Regions from separate parts of the Enterobacter sp. ECC-219 genome, predicted to be linked through region 2. Evidence: predicted binding sites of a transcription regulator. Region 2 holds the regulator's gene; each other region holds the start of a gene.
The links. Region 2 encodes PhoB, which activates phosphate uptake and scavenging genes when phosphate is short. Its sites were predicted from a motif close to CTGTCATAAAACTGNCNNAT; they were not measured.
Positions count from the first base shown of each region.

Region 1: V1603_RS08865 (PhoX family protein) is a predicted target of PhoB. The motif match lies at 4,829-4,848, and genes of this name have one in related genera.
Region 3: kdgR (DNA-binding transcriptional regulator KdgR) is a predicted target of PhoB. The motif match lies at 2,032-2,051, and genes of this name have one in related genera.

Region 1 is NZ_CP143680.1:1,886,772-1,894,272, forward strand. It holds gene V1603_RS08840 (methyl-accepting chemotaxis protein) at 1-43, opposite strand, end outside; gene V1603_RS08845 (transcriptional regulator) at 178-618, opposite strand; gene V1603_RS08850 (winged helix-turn-helix domain-containing protein) at 1,193-1,984, shown strand; gene V1603_RS08855 (hypothetical protein) at 1,971-2,435, shown strand; gene V1603_RS08860 (TonB-dependent receptor) at 2,595-4,778, shown strand; gene V1603_RS08865 (PhoX family protein) at 4,906-6,879, shown strand; gene pheP (phenylalanine transporter) at 6,982-7,501, shown strand, end outside.
Region 2 is NZ_CP143680.1:1,737,872-1,745,372, reverse strand. It holds gene proY (proline-specific permease ProY) at 1-162, opposite strand, end outside; gene brnQ (branched-chain amino acid transporter carrier protein BrnQ) at 244-1,563, opposite strand; gene phoR (phosphate regulon sensor histidine kinase PhoR) at 1,973-3,268, opposite strand; gene phoB (phosphate response regulator transcription factor PhoB) at 3,290-3,979, opposite strand; gene sbcD (exonuclease subunit SbcD) at 4,167-5,372, shown strand; gene sbcC (exonuclease subunit SbcC) at 5,369-7,501, shown strand, end outside.
Region 3 is NZ_CP143680.1:3,619,068-3,626,568, forward strand. It holds gene V1603_RS17170 (MBL fold metallo-hydrolase) at 1-152, opposite strand, end outside; gene V1603_RS17175 (YebO family protein) at 176-466, opposite strand; gene mgrB (PhoP/PhoQ regulator MgrB) at 541-684, opposite strand; gene V1603_RS17185 (YobH family protein) at 844-1,083, shown strand; gene kdgR (DNA-binding transcriptional regulator KdgR) at 1,149-1,940, opposite strand; gene V1603_RS17195 (MFS transporter) at 2,119-3,492, shown strand; gene htpX (protease HtpX) at 3,543-4,424, opposite strand; gene prc (carboxy terminal-processing peptidase) at 4,618-6,666, opposite strand; gene proQ (RNA chaperone ProQ) at 6,686-7,372, opposite strand; gene V1603_RS17215 (GAF domain-containing protein) at 7,469-7,501, opposite strand, start outside.

The DNA.
Region 1 (7,501 bases), 150 kb from region 2:
TCTTACGAACTTTCAAGTTGGCAAAATGGTTGATTATGCTCATATATAAAATTCCAGTGTTGGTATAAACCAAACAACAGTGCTAATAAATCATTAACGAAAAAAATGCTGTGGCAGAGAGATGATAAAAAAAAGCCCCTCACACGTGAGTGCTCAGGGCAAGAACCTGAGTTGACATCACTCACTCAGGCTATCTGTCTTCTCCTCTTTTTTAACAGAATGAGCCGGGAGTTCGCTCATTCTGTAATAAACGGGGATTACATCTGAATAATTAATGATGTAACCACACCCTTTAATATTGCGAATAAAGTTTTCTGGTAACCCTAGCATACTCAGTTTGTTGTTGAGATTGCGCAGAACCTGCCACAGTCGTTGTGTGGAGGGGCTCAGATTATGCGCCTCCCAAATTTCTTCAAAGAGCTCTTCTTTAGGGATGGGCTGGGCTCTGCCATTCATCAACAAATAAAGGAAAAGCCTGAGCATCGTTTCATTAAAATAAATAGAGGCAAATGCAATACTTTTATCACTCTGGATGCCAGTAAGGCGGTAGAGTCTGCGGTTAGAAATATCAAAATGAATGTCATCACCGATCATAAACCCATATAGACGATAACCCATATCTAATACCCATATTAAATGAAGACGAACTTGCATCACTACATATAAGCGCTGAGATAATCCATACCGTTTATAGGGTGGATTATATGGCTGCAATAAATGCTTTCCAATACACATCCCTGTGCGCTATGAGAAACCGGTTGTACCTCACCCTGGCATGGAGTTTTTGTCGATATAAGTTGTATTTTTGAGATAAAATGTCACATTCTTTTCATTTTTCTTTTGTTTGTTCTGAGAATCGATATGCAATCGACCGCTCAACATAAAAATGCAAATTTTGAAAAAGATTCAGCATTTCTTTCTGTGGACACTACCAGGTAATGAGAAGCCTGATAGCGCCCTTTCGATACCGCATAGGTTACGATTCCTCTGCAGCAAAGAGGAGTGAAGATAAATGATTTATACTGATTAAGTTGATCCTTGAGCTGGGCGGAAGGTGAGAGGGAATGGGGAGTGAAAACCAATAATTCGTTGATAATAAATAACTAATTCCTGAATCAGAAAACGGATACGGATGTGAAAGTATAATAATGATGAATGTACAAAATCCCTGCGCGTTAACGGCCGGTGCGTCATGAAGCCCGTCTTTCTGATAAACGGCACCGTGCTTTTTGAGCCTGAGCTGCGTCGACTGTGCTCACTTTCGGGCTACCCTGAGCGCGCTGTGCTCCTGCATGCTCCGGTTAGCGAGTGCCTGCTACAGCTGCTTGAACACAACGGTGAGGTGCTTACGCAACGTTATCTTTTCTCAGCGGTATGGGAAAAACAGGGTGCAGTTGTCACGACCAACGCCCTCTACCAGACTATCGCCTCTATCCGTAAGGCCCTTAAGATGGCGGGTCTGGCAGATAATGTTGTGCAAACCGTACCCAAAGCGGGGTTTAAGTCGGTTGCTCAAATTCAGACGGGTACACTCGACACCTTTATCGCGACGGACGCGGCTTCGCCAGCCGACCTGCAAACTGAAGCTTCCGTGCCGACACCGCGAGTAGCAGATAACCGTTTCCGCTTTCTCTCAGGGAAAATAGCGTATGGCGTCGCTACGGTGTTATTTATCCTTTCGTGTATGGTTCTCTATCAACAGTTGCATGAAAAACGCGCGGGATTTGAAACCTATCAACCGATAGGCAATATTGCAGGGTGCGACGTTTATTCCTCCTGGTATGACAAAATAAAAAGTCAGCGGATATATATTGGCCTGACCAAACGTTATCCCATTCAGTGCAACGCCGGTGGGGTGGCCTATATCACGCTCAACCGTTATCAAAATGGAACGTCGGTGATTGTGTGCGATAAATTGCCTGAGGTTGCTGGTGCACAATGTGATTCTATTTTGTACAGGGAGCAATACCATGAAAATGACTAGCCGGAATGTGCGCTGGTTGTTCATCCTGTTGATGATTATCGCGCCACTTTTTTATGCCTGGTATACGCATTATCAGCGGAATCATTTTACCTGTGAGAGTCATCTCATTATTGTTGATGAAAATTCGCGGCTAGATGCCCTCATGACGTTTACATTTAATAATGGTGCTGGCAGTTACGATTCCACCGGAGAATACAGTCAGGCGGGTCACGAAACGGTTGCCATCAGCAATAAAATTGCCTTCCGTTACTGGCGCGAAGAAGGGCGAATTATTATGATTTCCAGTGATACAAACGAGCGCCCGAAAAAAGACGAACCTTTTCGTCACTCTATTCCCGATTTTTTCCGTCAACGCGACCATGGCATTAGTATACAGCTCGTTCCGGTGAACGCTGCTTCCTACCTCTTCATCTTCGGAAATACTCCCGCGTTTTACTGTGCTAAAGGATGAGGGGGCCCCTTTATCACGCACTTTTTTGAGCTGGATCTTGCGCATATTTGCGCTTGCCAAAGTATGGATAATGCGTATAGTTCTCATTTGCATTGCAACTAATACATTCTAAGGCCCGCCAACGGGTCATTTTTGCGCGCACTTTCAAACGAGTTAACGATGAACAACACCAAAATGCACAAAACGCTGCTGGCACTCGCCATTGGCGCGGTTACACATCCCGCCTGGGCGGCGGAGGATAAAAAAGAAGACACCATTGTTGTGCAGTCTGCACCTGCCGGCGACTTCAAACCCGGCGGCGACCAGCTGGTGCCAGCCTTCCTTGACGGGCAGGTGGCGAACGGCGGACGCATGGGGATGCTCGGACAGCAGAACGCCATGGACGTGCCGTTCAACATCATCAGCTACACCTCGAAGCTGGTGGAAGATCAGCAGGCGAAAACCATTGCTGACGTGGTCGCCAACGACGCGGGCGTGCAGTTCGTTCAGGGGTACGGCAACAGCGCTGAAACCTTCCGCATTCGCGGCCTGAAGTTTGACGGCGACGACATGACCTTTGGCGGCCTGTCCGGCGTGCTGCCGCGTCAGGTGGTGGATGCCCAGATGGTCGACCGCATCGAGATCTTCAAAGGGGCAAACTCCCTGATGAACGGCGCGGCAAGCTCCGGCGTGGGCGGGATGATCAACCTTGAGCCAAAAAACGCGGGCGACACCCCGCAGGCGAAAGTGGGCGTGGACTACACCTCGGACTCCCAGATTGGCACCACGCTGGATGCAGGCCGTCGCTTTGGCGATAACGACCAGTTCGGCGCACGTGTCAACCTCGTCCATCGTGAAGGGGAAACCGGCGTACCTAACGATCGCCGCCGCACCACGCTGCTCTCCACCGGCCTGGACTACAAAGGCGACCGCTTCCGCTCCTCGCTGGACCTGGGCTATCAGAAAAAAACCTTCCACGGCAGCCCGACCAGCGTCAACATCTCGGCGGTGGATTTCGTGCCTGAACCGCCGAAAAACGATCGGAACTTCTCGCAGAAGTGGGCCTACAGCGATATCGAAAACGAGTTCGGGATGTGGCGCAGCGAGTACGACATTACCGATAACTGGACGGCCTATACTGGCCTGGGCGCGCAGCACGCGCATGAAGAAGGGATCTACAGCGCGCCGAAGCTGGTGGACAAGAGTGGCAAGGCGACGGTCAGCCGTCTGGATACCAACCGCATCAGCGATTCCGTCAGCGGCATGGCGGGTATTCGCGGTAACTTCACTACCGGCTTCGTCTCGCACAAGGTGAACGTCGGGTACTCCGCGATGACTAAAAACGAAAAAATCGCGTGGAAAATGTCGGCGGCGAAAGATAATCCGACCACCAACATCTACCACAACACCGGCGTCGATATGCCGGACAGCACTAACTTCAACGGCTCCGGCGGCAAATACAGCGATCCGCTGACCAGCGGGCGCACCCGCACCCAGGGCTGGCTGCTGAGCGATACCCTGGGCGTGCTTGACGACAAGCTGCTGTTCACCGCAGGCGCGCGCCATCAGAAAGTGGTCGTTCGCGGGTATAACAAAATCACCGGCGCAGAGAACGACGCGGACGGTTTCGACGGCAGTCGCTGGATGCCAACCTACGGCGTGGTCTACAAACCGTGGGAGGAAATTTCCCTCTACGCCAACCACACCGAAGCGCTGCAGCCGGGCAAAACCGCACCTAACACCGCCACCAACTACGGCCAGAGCACCGGCATTGTTCACTCTAAGCAGAACGAAGTGGGCGTGAAGGCTGACTTCGGGCGCGTGGGCGGCTCTCTGGCGCTGTTTGAGATCAAAATGCCGTCGGCGATCCTCGATGCTAACAATCACTACGGCCTGGATGCGGAGCAGCGTAACCGTGGCGTGGAGCTGAACGTCTTCGGCGAGCCGATGCTCGGGATGCGCCTGAACGCCAGCGCCACCTGGCTGCAGGCGGAGCTGACCAAAACCAAAAACGGCGTGAACCAGGGCAACGATGCGATCGGTATTCCGAACTTCTACGCCGTGCTGGGCGCGGAGTACGACATCAAGCCGGTTGACGGCCTGACGGCGACCGCGCGGGTGAACCACTCCGGCACGCAGTATGCCGACCTCGCGAACAGCAAAAAGCTCGACAGCTACACTACGCTGGATCTGGGCATGCGCTATCGCTTCGCGGTGAACCACAACGCAAACCAGATGACCGTGCGCGCGGGTATCGATAACGTGACCAACGAAAACTACTGGGCCAGCGTGGACGACTCCGGTACCTACATCACTCAGGGCGAACCGCGGACCTTTAAGGTCTCGGTTGGCTACGAGTTCTAAGCGTTCCACCTCGTTATCCGGGGCACGGATGCCCCCATCCTTCCGTCACTGTGTTATAAAATTGTAATAAAAGCTTCTTACACTGGTCGCCACATCCTTACCTCTTGGCCAATGACAGGAAGCCGCTATGGGCAGACCCCTCAAATCCGTTTTTAAAAAAGAACATCGCGACGATATCGCTAATCGCAGCGCTAACCCGGTATTCTCCGAGGTGGCTGAGGTGTTCCTCTCCCGCCGCCGTTTCCTCCAGATGGGTGCCGTCGCGGGCGCTGCCGTTTCATTCCCCTTTTTGATTAAACCCGAAAATGCCGTTGCCGCGGTATCGAAGCCTTCCGCGCTGGCAAAAGCGGTTTCCCTGGGTTTTACCAGTATCGACGTCTCCACGGAAGATACGGTCAGGGTGCCGGAAGGCTATATTGCCCGCCCGTTCTATCGCTGGGGTGACCCGACGGGGATCAAGAACAACATGCCGGCCTTTAAGCCGGACGCCAGCAACACCACGGACGAACAGGCCGTACAGGCGGGCATGCACCACGACGGCATGGCGTGGTTTAGTCTGCCGCAGGGGGAGCAAAACCCGGATCATGGCCTGCTGGCAATGAACCATGAATACATCGACAACGGGATGCTGTTTACCGACGGTACGGCGAACTGGAGCCTCGACAAAGCCCGTAAAGGGCAGAACGCGATGGGCGTCTCGGTGGTGGAAGTGAAAAAAGCGGGCAGCGACTGGCAGGTGGTACGCCCGTCTTCATATGCCCGCCGCATCACCGTCAATACGCCGATGCAGCTTACCGGCCCGGCGCGGCATCAGGACTTAATGAAAACCGCCGCCGACCCGCAGGGTGAACGCGTGCTGGGCACCATGCAAAACTGCGCCAACGGCCATACGCCGTGGGGCACCTATCTCACCTGCGAGGAGAACTGGTCGGATATTTTTGTTAAAAAAGCCGATCGTAACCCGCTGGAAAAACGCTACGGCATCAGCGACAGCGATGAATCCTACCGCTGGAACGAGGTGGATGAGCGATTCAGCGTCGATAAAACTCCTAACGAACCGAACCGTTTCGGCTGGGTCGTGGAGATCGATCCCTACAACCCAACCTCCACCCCGCGCAAGCACACCGCGCTGGGCCGCTTCAAGCATGAAGGGGCGGCCGTCACGCTCGCCGCCGACAGCCGCGTGGTGGCCTATATGGGTGACGATCAGAAGTTCGAGTACATCTATAAGTTTGTCTCGGATAAAAAATACGATCCCGCGAACCGTGAAGCCAATATGCAGCTGCTGACGTCCGGCACGCTGTACGTCGCCAGGTTCAACGAGGACGGGAGCGGCGACTGGCTGCCGCTGATCTTCGGGCAAAACGGTCTGGATAAAAGCAAAGGGTTTGAAAGCCAGGGCGATCTGCTGATTAAAACCCGCCTGGCGGCCGACGCGGTGGGGGCAACCAAAATGGATCGTCCCGAGTGGATAGCCGTCGATCCGCACGCCAGCGGCAGCGTCTACTGTACGCTCACCAACAACAGCGATCGCGGGAAAGAGGGCAAGGCGCCGGTGGATGCCGCCAACCCGCGCGCCAACAACGTGTTTGGTCATATTATGCACTGGCGCGAAGACGGAGCAGACCCTACTGCTGCACGCTTTAAGTGGGATATTCTGGTGATGGGTGGGCGGACCGACAGCGATGATCCGAAGGCCAAAGGCTCCATGCAGGGCGCGGCATTCGGCAGCCCTGATGGACTCTCTTTCGATCATCAGGGCGTCCTGTGGATCCAGACCGACGTCTCCTCCAGCACCATTAATAAGAAAGCCTACGAGGGGATGGGCAATAACCAGATGGTGGCCACCATTCCGGGCACCAACGAGTATCGCCGTTTCCTGACCGGGCCGCGCGGGTGTGAAATTACCGGCATCGCGTTTACGCCGGACAACCGGACGCTGTTTATCAACATTCAGCATCCGGGGGAGGGCGGGGATGATATTACCGACCCGGCCAATCCGCGCGCCGTTTCTAACTGGCCGGACGCCAGCCCGAACGGACGCCCGCGTTCGTCAACGGTGGTGATTACCAAAGCGGACGGCGGGATCATCGGGTCGTGACGTTTATCCGCCGGGCGCACGCGCTGGCCCGGCGTTAAACTTGCTACCACCAGCATGAAGTGTTAAAACGTGCCCCTTCTAAAAAAGAGACAGGGGTAGGGCGTGAAAGACGCGTCATCCGCTTCAGGCCATGGTAGCGCTGAAGCTTCGTCGGATCAGAATCCGACGCTGCAACGTGGTTTGCAAAATCGACATATTCAGTTAATTGCCCTTGGCGGCGCGATCGGTACCGGGCTGTTTCTCGGCATCGGCCCTGCCATTCAGATGGCCGGCCCGGCGGTTCTGCTGGGTTACGCTATCGCCGGGATTATCGCCTTCCTGATCATGCGCCAGCTCGGCGAGATGGTCGTTGAAGAGCCGGTGTCAGGCTCCTTCGCACACTTTGCCTATAAATACTGGGGCCCGTTCGCCGGCTTCCTCTCCGGCTGGAACTACTGGGTGATGTTCGTGCTGGTGGGGATGGCGGAGCTGACCGCCGCAGGCATCTACATGCAGTACTGGCTCCCGGACGTGCCAACGTGGATCTGGGCGGCGGCCTTCTTCATCATCATTAACGCCGTTAACCTCGTGAACGTGCGCCTGTATGGCGAAACCGAGTTCTGGTTTGCGCTGATCAAGGTGC
Region 2 (7,501 bases):
CGCCACGCCGCCGATAATGTACGCCAGCAGAACGCTGGGACCGGCCATTTTGATGGCATCTGCCGAGCCATAAAAAAGACCGGTGCCGATAGCAGAGCCCAGCGCCATAAAGCGGATGTGGCGCGTGCTCAATCCACGTTTAAGTTTGTTAGTGCTTTCCATTTAAATCTTGCCATTCAACACGAAAAAAACAAAAAACCACGGGGCCTTAAGCCCCGTGGTTAAACAGTTTGTTGCCGTTGATTAATGAGCGTTAGATGCGACCTGACGCCCTGCAGCACGATCCCAGATAACCGCCAGAACCAGTGCAACAACGGTAGGCATCAGCCAGGCCAGGCCCTGCTCGGACAGCGGCAGACGCTGTGTCCAGGCTGGCAGAATTTCAGCGAACGCTGATGCTTTAATCCCGTCAAGGATACCAAAAATCAGGCTGATAAACATGGCTGGCGCAATAATTCGTGAGGAGTTATGCCACCACGGACGGGTGAAGCTCAACACCACCAGCACGATGCACGGCGGATAAATCGCCGTCAGCACCGGAATCGAGACCTGAATCAGGTGGCTCAGACCGAGGTTGGACACCGCCATGGAGAAGATACCGAGGATAAACACCAGGGTACGGTATGAGAGCGGCAGATACTGCGCAAAGAACTCTGCGCAGGCGCAGGTCAGGCCAACCGCGGTTACCAGGCACGCCAGGAAGATCAGCGCCGCCAGCAGCATACTGCCCGCACCACCGAAGGTGTGCTGAACGTAAGCGTGCAGGATAGCCGCACCGTTGGCGTTTTGATCGACCAGCATCGCGCTATCAGAGCCCAGGCGGAACAGCGCCAGATACAGCAGCGTCAGGCCTACACCGGCCATCAGGCCAGCCCAGATGGTATAGCGGGTCAGCAGACGCGCTTCGGTCACACCGCGGGAACGCGCGGCGTTAACGATAACGATACCAAACACCATCGCGCCCAGCGTATCCATCGTCAGGTAGCCGTTCACAAAGCCGTTAGAGAACGCGGCGTTTTTATAGGCGTCCATCGCGTCGCTAATTGGACCGGCTGGCCAGATGATGGCCGCCACGGCCAGCACGATCAGCGCCACAATTTTCAGCGGTGCCAGGAAGTTACCGACCGTGTCCAGCAGCTTGCCCGGATAGAGGGAAACCAGGATCACGATGGCAAAATAAATCAGGCTGTAGATAAACAGCGGCATCGCGCCGTCGCCGGTCAGAGGAGCAATACCTACTTCGAAGGAAACGGTCGCGGTACGCGGGGTCGCAAACAGCGGGCCAACGGCCAGATAGCAGACGGTAGCCAGCAGTACGCCCGCCACTTTACCAATCGGGGTGCTGAGGCTATCCACGCCGCCGCCGACTTTCGCCAGCGCGACAACGGTCAGGACCGGCAGACCCACGGCAGTAATCAGGAAACCAAACGCGGCGGTCCAGACGTGTTCACCCGCCTGTAAGCCAACCATTGGAGGGAAAATGATGTTGCCTGCGCCAACGAACAGCGCAAATGTCATAAAGCCCAGCGCGATAATGTCACGCGATTTTAAGTGATGGGTCATAAAACCTTACTGCCTGTGGATGTGGTGTTGAAAACGTTGAGATTTTCGATTCCCCTGACGGGACGATACAGCCGAAAATTTGCTCAATTTCAGCGGGAAATGCTCCCGTCCTGGCGTGGAGAAGAATAGTTTTTCGATTTACCACGCAAATACAGTCGGTCTGACAGTATCTGGGGGGCAATTTAAACGCTTATAACGTTTAAAGGCAAGGTGGGATCGTAAAACCAGAACAATATGCCAGCATGAAAATATACTCCAGCACAATACGCTAATTATAAGAAAAACCCATGGCTAATCATGCGAACAAAAAACAGCCAGCCGTATAAAATTCACACGCGTTTCGCTTGACTGCAAAGCAAACGGGCCAGCAAACGCTGACCCGTGGAAAGGTAAAATGACACACCTGCCGTCAGGCGCTCTTTTTGGCAATTAATCGTTCCGGGATAACGAAACTGAAGCGGGTTCCCTTACCCAGGGTACTCTGGATATCAAGACGGCTTTCATGGTGATTCACCGCGTGTTTCACAATCGCCAGCCCCAGTCCGCTCCCTCCCGTCTGCCGCGAACGCGCTTTATCCACCCGGTAGAAACGCTCGGTCAGGCGCGGAATATGCTCCGGGGCAATCCCCGGCCCGTTATCCTCCACGCTAAACTCGGCGCCTGTCGGCGTATGCTGCCAGCGCACTACGATATCCGTCCCTTCCGGCGTATGGTTTACCGCGTTGTACACCAGGTTGGAGATGGCGCTACGCAGTTCATCTTCGCTGCCCAGCACCTTCAGCGTATTGTCGACGTCAAAGGTCAGCTGATGTTTTTTATGGCTTAACGTCTGCGCTTCACGCTCCACGACGCGCAGCATCATTGGCACATCTATGGTGTCATTCAGCGCAAGCGACGGCGCCGCTTCAATCTTCGAGAGCGTCAGCAGCTGTTTCACCAGCCCTTCCATACGGTGCGTTTGCTCACGCATCGTGTGCAGCGCTTTTTCACGCGGCGCGCCTTCCAGGGTTTGCTCCTGCATCATCTCCAGGTAGCCCTGCAGCACGGTCAACGGAGTGCGTAGCTCGTGGCTCACATTGGCGAAGAAGTTACGACGCGCCCCTTCCAGCTGGTGCATCTGGGTAACGTCGCGCGCCACCATCAGCCACTGGCGATCGCTGTAGGGCATAACGCGGATTTCCAGATGGCGACCGTTATTCAGCTTCAGATTGTGTGGACGGGTAAAATCACGCTTTTTCAGATACAGCGTGAACTCGGGATAACGCAGAAGGTTGAGGATATTCTGACCATTATCGTCCGGCCAGCGCAGGCCCAGCAGCTGTTGCGCAAGGCCGTTACACCAGAAGATTGTCCCTTCTTCGGTCGTCAGAATAACGGCATCCGGCAGCGACTCTGCACCGCTGCGAAAGCGTTTGATCAGGCTTCCCAGCTCGCGACGGCGCTTTTTATTACGCATCTGCATTTGGTGCAGACCGTACAGCAGCGGCTCCCAGCTGCCGCTTCCCGGCGGCGGCGTCATACTGCGGTCAACCCACAGCCACCATGAGAGACGCAACAGGTTCCAGAAATGCCAGACTAACAGCCCGGTGACCGCCGCCAGCAGAAACCACGGCAGATGCCCAAGAAAGGCCCCCAGAAGAAGGGCCGGAATACAGCATAAGATCAGTTCAAAGACGAGCCTTTTCCATGACAGACGTTCCAGCACGCGTCACACTCCTGTCATTGTTCAGAAACGGGTCGAGAAACGATAACCCGTGCCGCGGACCGTCTGTACCATGCGATCGTGGCCGCTCAGTTCCAGCGCTTTTCGCAGGCGGCGGATATGTACGTCAACCGTCCGGTCTTCGACATACACGTTAGTTCCCCAGACGTTATTCAGCAACTGCTCGCGGCTGTAAACGCGTTCCGGATGGGTCATAAAGAAGTGCAGGAGTTTAAATTCGGTAGGCCCCATGTCGAGGGGGGTTTCGCCGGTCATCACGCGGTGTGACGTTGGGTCAAGGCTGAGGCCCTGCATTTCGATCACCTCTTCCACCGCCATCGGCGAAATCCGACGCATGACGGCCTTAATGCGCGCAACCAGCTCTTTTGGGGAAAACGGTTTAGTAATGTAATCGTCCGCGCCGGTCTCCAGACCGCGCACGCGATCCTCTTCCTCTCCGCGCGCCGTGAGCATCACAACCGGAATATCGCGGGTCAGCGCTTCACGCTTCAGGTGTTTGATAAACTGCAGTCCGGAGCCGCCGGGCAACATCCAGTCAAGCAGAATCAGATCGGGCCAGGGTTCATTCAGCTGGTTCACCGCGCTGTCATAATCTTCCGCTTCAACCGGCTGGAAGCCATTTTGTTCGAGCACGAAGCACACCATTTCACGAATTGGAGCTTCATCTTCTACGACCAGAATACGTCTCGCCATACTTTGCCCTGTCTTATCTTATTTAAGTTACAAGTTTGTAATGCGGCGCCATTATGCGTCAGTTTTATGACAGATTTATGAAAAACAGTACCACTACAAATGGCAAACTGTTGTTTTATTACAGCGGTTATTTTCCTCTCCCTGACAGTTTATAATCGCCCGCATCGTTTTTCGCCACGGATCTCCTATGCGCATACTTCACACCTCGGACTGGCATCTGGGTCAAAATTTTTACAGCAAAAGCCGTGCGGCTGAACATGAAGCGTTCCTGAACTGGCTGCTGGAAACGGCCCGGACGCACGAGGTGGACGCGATTATCGTGGCGGGTGACATCTTTGATACCGGCTCGCCCCCCAGCTATGCGCGTGAGCTGTACAACCGCTTCGTGGTCAACCTGCAGCAGACCGGCTGTCATCTGGTGATTGTTGCCGGCAACCATGATTCCGTCGCGACGCTCAATGAATCCCGCGACATCCTGGCGTTTCTCAATACTACAGTGGTCGCCAGCGCCGGGCACGCGCCGCAGATCCTGAAAAAACGCGACGGCACCCCGGGGGCGGTACTGTGCCCCATTCCTTTTTTACGGCCGCGCGACATCGTGCAAAGCCAGGCGGGGCTGTCGGGTGCGGAAAAGCAGCAGCATCTCCTGCAGGCCATCACCGATTATTACCACCAGCAGCACGCCGATGCCTGCGCCCTGCGCGGTGAACAGGCCATTCCGGTCATTGCCACCGGGCACCTCACCACCGTAGGGGCCAGCAAAAGTGACGCGGTCCGCGAGATCTATATCGGCACGCTGGATGCGTTCCCGGCGCAAAACTTCCCGCCAGCCGACTACATCGCGCTCGGGCACATTCACCGTGCCCAGGTCATCGGCGGCTGCGAGCATATCCGCTACTGTGGTTCCCCTATTTCGCTCAGCTTCGATGAAACCGGGAAAGCCAAGTCCGTGCATCTGGTGAGCTTCAGCGAGGGTAAACTCAGCGCCGTCGAGACGCTGGAGGTGCCGGTCACCCAGCTGCTGGCGGTGCTGAAGGGCGATCTGGACGCCATTACCGCCCAGCTTGAGCAGTGGCGCGGCGCGGCGCTTAACCCTCCCGTCTGGCTGGATATCGAAATCACCACCGACGACTACCTCCACGATATGCAGCGGAAAATTCAGGCGCTGACCGAAGAGTTGCCGGTAGAGGTGCTGCTGGTGCGCCGCAGCCGCGAGCAGCGCGAGAAAATTCTGCTCGGCGCACAGCGTGAAACCCTTAGTGAACTGCGGGTAGAAGAGGTATTTGAACGCCGCCTGTCGCAGGAAGAGATCGATGATGCGAAGCGCGTCCGGCTCAACGAGCTGTTCAGCCATACCCTGCACGCCCTCAATGACGAGGAAGAAAACGCATGAAAATTCTGAGCCTGCGTCTGAAAAATCTCAACTCCCTCAAGGGCGAGTGGAAAATTGACTTCACCGCGGAGCCGTTTGCCAGCAACGGCCTGTTTGCCATCACCGGCGCAACCGGCGCGGGCAAAACAACCCTGCTCGACGCCATCTGCCTTGCGCTCTACCACGAAACGCCGCGCCTGAATAAGGTCTCTCAGGCGCAAAACGACCTGATGACGCGCGACACCGCCGAGTGCCTGGCGGAAGTGGAGTTTGAGGTGAAAGGCGTTGCCTATCGCGCGTTCTGGAGCCAGAACCGGGCGCGCAACCAGCCGGACGGGAACTTACAGGCACCGCGCGTGGAGCTGGCCCGCTGCGAGGACGGCAAGATTCTGGCCGATAAGGTTTCGGATAAACTGGAGCAAACCGCGGCGCTCACCGGACTGGACTACGGCCGCTTTACCCGCTCGATGCTGCTCTCGCAGGGGCAGTTTGCCGCCTTCCTGAATGCCAAACCGGGGGATCGCGCAGAATTGCTGGAAGAGCTAACCGGCACCGAGATCTACGGTCAGATTTCCGCCATGGTGTTTGAAAAACACAAAGCTGCACGCGGCGTGCTGGAAAAGTACGAGGCGCAGGCGGCGGGCGTCGTGCTGCTCAGCGAAGCGCAACAGCAGCAGTTGCAGCAAAGTTTGCAGGCACTTACTGACGAAGAGAAAACCCTGCTGGCCCAACAGCAGCGACAGCAGAAAGATTTTCAGTGGCTTACGCGCCATGACGAGCTTGTGCAGGAGCAGCAGCGCGTCACCGCCCTGCAGCAGCAGGCGCAACAGGCGCTAACGAACGCGGCGCCGGAACTGGCAAAGCTCCAGCTTGCTCTGCCCGCCGCCCAGCTTCGTCCGCTCTGGGAGCACCAGCAGGAGCAAACCTCACGTCTGACGCAAACCCAGCAGCGAATTAACGAAGTAAATACTCGCTTACAGACCAAAACCGCACTGCGCGCGCGGATCCGCAATACCGCCCTGCGTACCCATGAGCGGCTACAGGCCGAACTGACGGCGCTGGCGCAGTGGCTGGCGGAGCACGAGCGTTATCGCCTGCTGGGACAGGAAATTGCCGGCTGGCGCGCCCAGTTCTCACAGCTAAACCGTGACAAAAGTCAGCTCGCCGCACTTGCTGCGCGGATGACTGAGCTACGTCAGAAGCTGGCGGAGATGCCGGAAAATACGCTGACGCTGACGGCGGATGAGGTCAGCGCGGCCATGGAGCAGCAGTCCCGGTCCCGCACGCTGCGTCAGCAGCTGACGTCGCTCCATGCCCGCTATCAGCCGCTGCAAAAGCGCCTGCGCCAGAGCGGTGAAAGCGCGCAAAAAGCCCAGGCGGAGCAGAGCAAGCTCAATGAAACGCTGGCGCTGCGCCGCCAGCAGTACAAAGAGAAACACCAGCACTATCTGGACCTGAAGGCCCTGTGCGAACGTGAAGCGACGATTAAAGATCTGGAAAGCTATCGCTCACAGCTTGAGGCAGGCAAACCCTGTCCGCTGTGCGGCTCCAGTGACCATCCTGCCGTTGAGCAATACCAGTCGCTTGAGCTGACGGATAACCAGCGCCGCCGTGATGCGCTGGAAAAAGAGGTCGCCGCGCTTAAAGAGGAAGGCCTGCTGGTGCTGGGGCAGGTGAATGCCCTGGCTCAGCAAATTCAGCGTGAGACAGACGAAGCGCAGGCCTTGTCTCATGAGGAGCAAGCACTCACTAAAGCGTGGGTGGAGGCCTGCGCGTCTTTGAATATCGCATTGAATATTCAGGAGGATATCGCGCCATGGATGAACGAGCAGGAACAGTACGAGCGGCAGCTTTATCAGCTCAGCCAGCGCCTGACCCTGCAAAACCAGCTGAACGAGCAGGAAGCGCAGGAGCGCCAGTATCAGCAGCAGCTGACGGCCGCCCGCCAGGCGCTGGAACACACCCTGCTCGCACTCTCGCTTAGCGTTCCCGAAGAGGGTAATGAAGCCGGCTGGCTGCACGCCCGCGAAGCGGAATTCTCTCAATGGCAGGAGAAGCAAACGCAGCACGGCGTGCTTCAGGAACATATAAACGCGCTGAAGCCGCTGCTCGACACGCTTCCGGCAACAAACAGCGAAGAGGCTGAACCG
Region 3 (7,501 bases), 1.9 Mb from region 2:
AGGGCGGGCGGCTTCGGCAGGCCGGCTTCTTTACGTTCTTTGCGCCAGCGGTCAAGGTCGCCGGGCTGGTGTCCTGCAGAAGTCGTATTACGAAAACCGTTTGGGGTGTGATGTTTCAGGGAGGGGTCATACCAGGGATTTTTCCAGACCACAGCCACCTCCCGGAATGATACGATTAGCGCTCAGCAACCAGGCGGATAAAATCGTCTTGGTCGTTGTTCTCTTCAGCGACCGCCTCTTTTGGCACGTCTTTCTCTTCCGGCTCGTTAGCCTCGCACAGACGACGCAACAGCGCATTCTGTCGCTTTTGCTGCTCAAGCAGCGCTTCCAGCAGTTCGATCTGCTCATTAGTACGTGAACTGGCACGGTTTACGAAAAACCAAATGACCAGCCCCACCAGCAGAACAACCAAAGAGATCGTCAGGGATGCCATATTTAGCAGCCCTGAATTCAGTAACTCACCCATTTCACCACCTCAATAAAAGCGTCTATTTTACCACTGGCGCGAAGGAAGGAAATCACCTGAAGAAAAAATGCGTGCTACCACGGAATAAACTTATTGATTGCGCAAACGCCGCTAAAAAACTGTACATCCTGATCGCACATCACGTTGATAGTCTGCGTCCATAACACCACGCACGCTATCAGCACGATAATCAGAATCACCCAGCGTATTTTTTTCACTCCACACTCCGTTTAAAGACCTGATGCAACCAGGTTATCACGGTTATCTTAAACAAGGACTAACTGTAGCGCCATCAGGCTCTTTTCAGAATCCTGCACTTGTTTCATTACGTAAACCGTTTAGTCTGGCATTATGATAACAATGAAAAAGAGGTAATAATGCGCTTAATTATTCGAACAATTGTTGCACTGGCGATACTCTGGATAGGCCTTCTGTTAACGGGTTATGGCGTGCTGGTGGGAAGCACCGAAAATGCAGCAGGGCTGGGCATACAATGTAAATATTTAACAGCACAGGGAGTCAGCACCGCGCAGTATCTCCATTCGGACAGCGGGATCGTTGGTTTAACCAACTGCCCGGTACTGCGTAAGACTTCCGTCGTGATTGATAATGGCTGATCCACAGCGTGAATGCCGAATAAAAAAACGCCGCAAAGATGCGGCGTTTTTTATGCTAACCAGGCTTAAAACGGATAGTCGTGGTAACCCATCTGTTCTGAAATCTTGCGCGCGGCGGTATGCAGAATAGCCACATACTCGTGCAGGCGCTCTTCCGAGAAGCGCAGCGTTGGGAAAGAGATGCTCAACCCCGCAATCACGACGCCAAAGCGGTCAAACACCGGAACGCCAATACAGCGCAGCCCTTCTTCCTGCTCTTCGTTATCCTCGCCATACCCTTGTTCACGCACCTTGTCGAGCACCGTTAATAACTCTTCGGTGCTGGTTATGGTGCGTTCAGTGCTGCGTTTGTACTCCACGCCATCGAGGATCTGTTTTACCTCTTCACGATCGCGCCACGCCAGCAGAACCTTACCAATTGCTGTGCTGTAAAGCGGGTTGCGACGACCAATGCGCGAATACATACGCAGGTTATACATGGAGTCGATTTTATGGATGTAAACAATACTGTCTTCATCCAGCGCACCCAGGTGGATAGTCTCTTTGGTCAGGCGGGAAATCTCACGCATCTGAATATCCGCGCTACGGATCAGATCCACGTTTTGTAATGCCCTGGCACCCAGTTCAAACAGTTTCAGCGTCAGAGAGTATTTTTCAGACTCCCCTTCCTGTGCAACGTAACCCAGTGATTTCATGGTTTGCAAAAAGCGATAAACGGTGCTTTTCGACATCATCACGCGCTGTGACAACTCTGTGATACCAATTTCACGCTCTTCCCCGAGCGCCTGTAAGATGCCAAACACCTTCAGCACGGAAGAAACAGAATCTGGCTGTTTATCCAAATCCGCAATTGCCATTTACCACCTCATAGAGAGTGTTTTATAAAAATCAGAACCGGTTTTTATTATAAATTCCCGTCATGTTACCTGCAATCAATCCGCGTTTACTTCGTTACAAATCTGCGACATAAAACGGTGTTGACGATGCTAAAATAGTTACCCTGAGAATAATTTCACTCTGAGCTATTTATCCCCGATGGAAAAGAACCTTTCCGATGGCCTGCCTTTGCCCCAGCGGTATGGCGCTATCGCTACGATAATTATTGGTATCTCAATGGCCGTCCTTGACGGCGCGATTGCGAACGTTGCCCTTCCCACCATTGCCACCGATCTGCATGCTTCCCCGGCCAGTTCGATATGGATTGTTAACGCCTATCAGATTGCGATTGTGGTTTCCCTGCTCTCCTTCTCTTTTCTGGGCGATATGTTCGGCTACCGTCGGGTATATCAGTGCGGGCTGGTGGTATTTACTTTCACATCACTGCTGTGCGCCCTTTCGGACTCTCTGCATACGCTGACGCTGGCGCGCATCGCGCAAGGTTTTGGCGGCGCGGCGCTGATGAGCGTCAATACGGCGCTAATCCGCCTAATCTATCCGCAGCGTCATCTGGGGCGCGGCATGGGGATAAACTCGTTTATTGTCGCGGTCTCATCTGCCGCCGGGCCAACCATTGCGGCCGCTATACTTTCTGTCGCCTCCTGGCAATGGCTGTTCGCCATAAACGTGCCGCTGGGTATCGTGGCCATCTTCTTTGCCCTGCGTTATCTCCCCGCTAACGGCCCGAAAAGCACCATGCCGCGCTTTGACGTGGCAAGTGCAGTGATGAATGCGCTCACCTTTGGTCTGCTGATTACCGCCCTGAGCGGCTTTGCGCAGGGTCAATCTCTGCTGCTTACCGCCGCGGAGCTTGTTGCCCTGCTGGTGACGGGCTTCTTCTTTGTTCGCCGCCAGCTTGCCCTGCCGGTACCTTTACTGCCGGTCGATCTGCTGCGTATCCCCCTCTTTTCGCTCTCCATCTGCACCTCCGTCTGCTCCTTCTGCGCCCAGATGCTGGCTATGGTTTCTCTGCCCTTCTTCCTGCAAAGCGTGATAGGACGTTCCGAAGTGGAGACCGGGCTGCTGTTAACCCCCTGGCCGCTGGCGACGATGGTGATGGCACCGCTTGCCGGTTATTTAATAGAACGTGTACATGCCGGTTTGTTGGGTGCGGTGGGGCTGGCAGTGATGGCAACCGGTCTTTTTGCGCTGGCGCTGCTTCCGTCATCGCCAGGCGATCTGGACATCATCTGGCGCATGGTCCTGTGCGGTGCCGGGTTTGGCCTGTTCCAGTCCCCCAACAACCACACCATTATTACCGTGGCGCCGCGACATCGCAGCGGAGGTGCCAGCGGCATGCTGGGGACCGCGCGTCTGCTGGGACAAAGCACCGGTGCGGCGCTGGTTGCCCTGATGTTTAACCTTGCCGGGCAAAACGGTAATCACGTTGCGCTTCTCACCGCAGGCGCCCTTGCCACCCTGGCAGCCATCGTCAGCGGTCTGCGCGTGACCCAACCCGGCGTTCAGGCATAAAAAAAGCCGGGCGGAGTCTTCTCCTGCCCGGCTTATTTACGCTCTTAGCGTTACTTCAGGTATTCCCCACTGCGCAGCGCTTCAATACGTTTATCCAGCGGCGGGTGAGACATAAACAGCTCGCTCAGCGACTTTGATTTGCCGTTGATGCAGAAGGCCATCATGCTGTTCGCTTCCTGCGGCTCGTAGCTGGTTTTCAGACGCTGCAGGGCTGCAATCATCTTCTCACGCCCCACCAGCTTCGCAGAGCCAGCATCCGCATGGAACTCACGGTGACGAGAGAACCACATGGTGATAATGCTCGCCAGGATACCGAACACCAGTTCCAGCACCATGGATACGGCGAAGTAGATCAGCGGGTTACCGTTGCTCTCCTCACCTTCATCGCGGTTGCCGCCCATGAAGCCAGCCGCAATCTGCGCCAGGATACGGGAGATAAAGATAACGAAGGTGTTCACCACGCCCTGAATCAGCGTCATGGTTACCATGTCACCGTTGGCAATATGGCTGATTTCATGCGCGATAACCGCTTCGGCTTCGTCACGGCTCATGTTCTGCAACAATCCGGTGCTCACGGCAACCAGTGACGCATCACGACGGGCACCCGTGGCAAACGCGTTAATATCCGGGGCATGGTAAATAGCAACCTGCGGCATCGCAATGCCTGCCTGCTTAGACTGCTGTGCCACCGTATTCATCAGCCACTGTTCCATATCGTTACGCGGCTGTTCAATCACCTCACCGCCTACGGATTTCAGCGCCATCCATTTTGACATCAGCAGGGAAATGAAAGAGCCACCAAAACCAAACAGCAGCGCCATAATCAACAGACCCTGAACGCTGCTCGACTGAATTCCTGTCAGGCTTAGCACGAGCCCGAAAACCACCATCACCGCCAGGTTGGTGAGCAGGAAGAGCGCGATTCGCATCATAATTTTCTTTTAACCTCAGTTTAACAAAACGCACTATGCGATTACCCACATCGTATGGGTATTACGGCTATTTTCAAGCATCCGGTAGGCGTAAGTCACCAGAAAGACACAACTTTACACAATTGGAAATCAGCCTGACGGAAGGATGCAGAACAAAAAGAAACAGGCACAATTTCTTGTGCCTGTTGGGAGATTATTTTGCCGGAGCGGGCTGTACGGCAGGCTTCTCTTTTTCCAGATTCGCCAAGTCGAGCGCGATATGCACCGTCTCGTCCAGGTACGGGTCCGGCTCCTGGTAATCTTTTGGCAGATCGTCCAGTTTCTTGAGCAGAGGTTTACCTTCTCGCTTGAAGCGATCGTTGATACGCGCCAGACGCGTTGCATCGTCCTCGTTGTTCTCTTTTTCACGCTGAGCGTAGTTCAGAGAAACAATATTCCGCTTATCTTTCAGGGCATTGAAACGCGCAATGTCCTTCATGATGTACTGGAATTCCGGATCTTTCGCGATGCGGTCATTATGCGCTTTCAGCAGCTCAGGACCAAACTGCGTCATATCACCGGCTTTAACGAACGTCGCAGCGTTGATGCTGTCCCACGGCAACGCGTTATCTTCAAACTTCTCGCCGGTTTCGGTCTCTTCCGTGCCGGTCGGCATCATGATATCCGGCGTTACGCCTTTACGCTGCGTACTGCCGCCGTTAACGCGGTAGAACTTCTGAATGGTGTACTGAACGGAGCCCAGCGCAGGCCATTCCGGACGCAGCATCTGATCGTAAATACGGTTCAGCGAGCGATACTGCTGAACGGTACCTTTACCGAAGGTGGGTTCACCCACGATCAGCGCGCGGCCATAGTCCTGCATTGCAGCGGCAAAGATTTCAGATGCGGACGCGCTGAAGCGGTCAACCAGGACCACCAGCGGGCCTTTGTAATAGACCACACCGTCGTTATCGGCATCTTCACGAACTTTACCGTTGTTATCACGCACCTGTACCACCGGGCCAGACGGGATAAACAGGCCTGAGAGCGACACCGCTTCAGTCAGCGCACCGCCACCGTTCGTACGCAGGTCGATGATAACGCTGCTCACGTTCTGCTTCTCAAGTTTCTGCAGTTGAACTTTTACATCGTCGGTCAGCCCCACGTAGAAGCCAGGAATATCCAGGACCCCCACCTTCTCTTTACCCACGGTTTTCACCGACATTTTCACCGCGCGGTCTTCCAGACGGATCCGCTCACGGGTCAGGGTCACGATACGGGTTTTGGTGCCTTTACCGGCCGGCAGAATTTCGAGGCGAACTTTGCTCCCTTTCGGACCTTTGATCAGCGCAACCACATCGTCCAAACGCCAGCCAATAACGTCAACCATGCTCTGACCGGTTTGTCCTACGCCCACAATGCGATCGCCTACGCTAATCGCTTTGCTTTTGGATGCCGGGCCGCCTGCAACCATGGAGTTGATCACCGTGTAGTCATCGTCCATCTGCAGCACCGCGCCAATACCTTCCAGAGACAGGCTCATCTCGGTATTGAACTGTTCGGTGTTGCGTGGAGAAAGATAGTTGGTGTGCGGATCGATTTCGTGCGCAAAGGCGGTCATCGCCAGTGAGAAAACATCCTCACTGTTAGTCTGCGCCAGACGACGAATAGCAAATTTGTAACGACGCGTCAGCGTGTCGCGGATCTCTTTCTCATCTTTACCGGTCAGCTTGAGGCTCAGTTCGTCGTATTTGACCTTGCCATCCCACAGCGCGTTCAGCTCGGCTTCGTCTTTCGGCCAGGGTGCTTTGCTGCGATCGAGATTAAAGGTGTCGTTGCCGGTGAAGTCCATCGGACGTTCCAGCACTTTCAGCGCGTACTGATAGCGCTCAAAGCGGCGCTTTTGCGACAGGTTGTAGAGATCGTAGAACAGATCCAGCTTGCCTGACCGCAACTCATCACCCACCTCGGATTTGCGCTTAGCGAACTGCTCGACATCGCTGGCGAGCAAAACGTTATGGCTGTAATCCAGCAAGTTCAGATAGCGGTCAAAGATTTTGGCCGAAAAGGCCTGATCGAGATCGAACTGACGATAGTGCGAGCGGGTAAAGCGAGAGGTTACACGCTCGCTTACCGTCGCGTGCTGCGTCTCTTCCTTGAGTACCGGAATTTGATCAACACGCGTGATATCGTCCACTGCGAAAGCATGGCCTGTTATGGCAAACAGGCCCGCCAGCGCGGTGAGCTTAAAAAAAGTGTTCATGCCAGGCTTGGCCTCCGTTTCAGAACAACAAGTGTTCTGCGCGTACAATCATTGACATACCAGAAGTCAGCTGTACACGAACGCCATCTTTGGTGATTTCCAGTACGGTGGCGTCCATAGCGTTATTGCCCGCTTTTACCTTCAGAGCCTGACCCACGCTCAGGGCGTTAATGTCAGAAACCGGAGTATGACGCGGCTCTTCACGAGGCGCGCGAGGGGCTTTCGCTGCTGGTTTGTCTGCACGCGGTTTGCGATCGTTATTGTCGTGACGACGCGGCGCTGGGCGTGGTTTACGCTCACGACGAGGCGCTTCTTCCTGGCCGTTTGCCGCTGCGGCTTCGCGTTTTTTCGCTTGCTGTTCTGCACGTTGTGCCTGAACGCGTGCTTTGGCTTCTTCCAGCTGCTTGCGCGCGTGCTCAACATGCTGCTCGTCCAGCTCACCGCAAGGGTTGCCGTCGAGATCCACGCGGGTTGCGCCCGGTTTGATACCGTACAGGTAACGCCAGCTCGAAGTATAAAGACGTAAGGCAGAACGCAGCTGAGTTTTGCTGAGGTTCATTTCCCCTTCAACACGCGCCACCAGATCCTGAAAAATACCGACTTTCAGGGGACGAGCTTCACCTTCCGCGCTGAAGCACTGCGGGAAACGCTCGGCCAGAAATGCGATAACTTCTTTACTGCTATTCAACTTAGGTTGATTTTCCATGAAATTTCCTGATTACAACGGACGTTGCCAACAAGCGCAGGCATGAACAGGCGTCATTATAATGACGCTATCAGTAAATGCTACGTTATCCGTTGATTATCCTGCGACGCTCGCAAAGAATTTTTGATA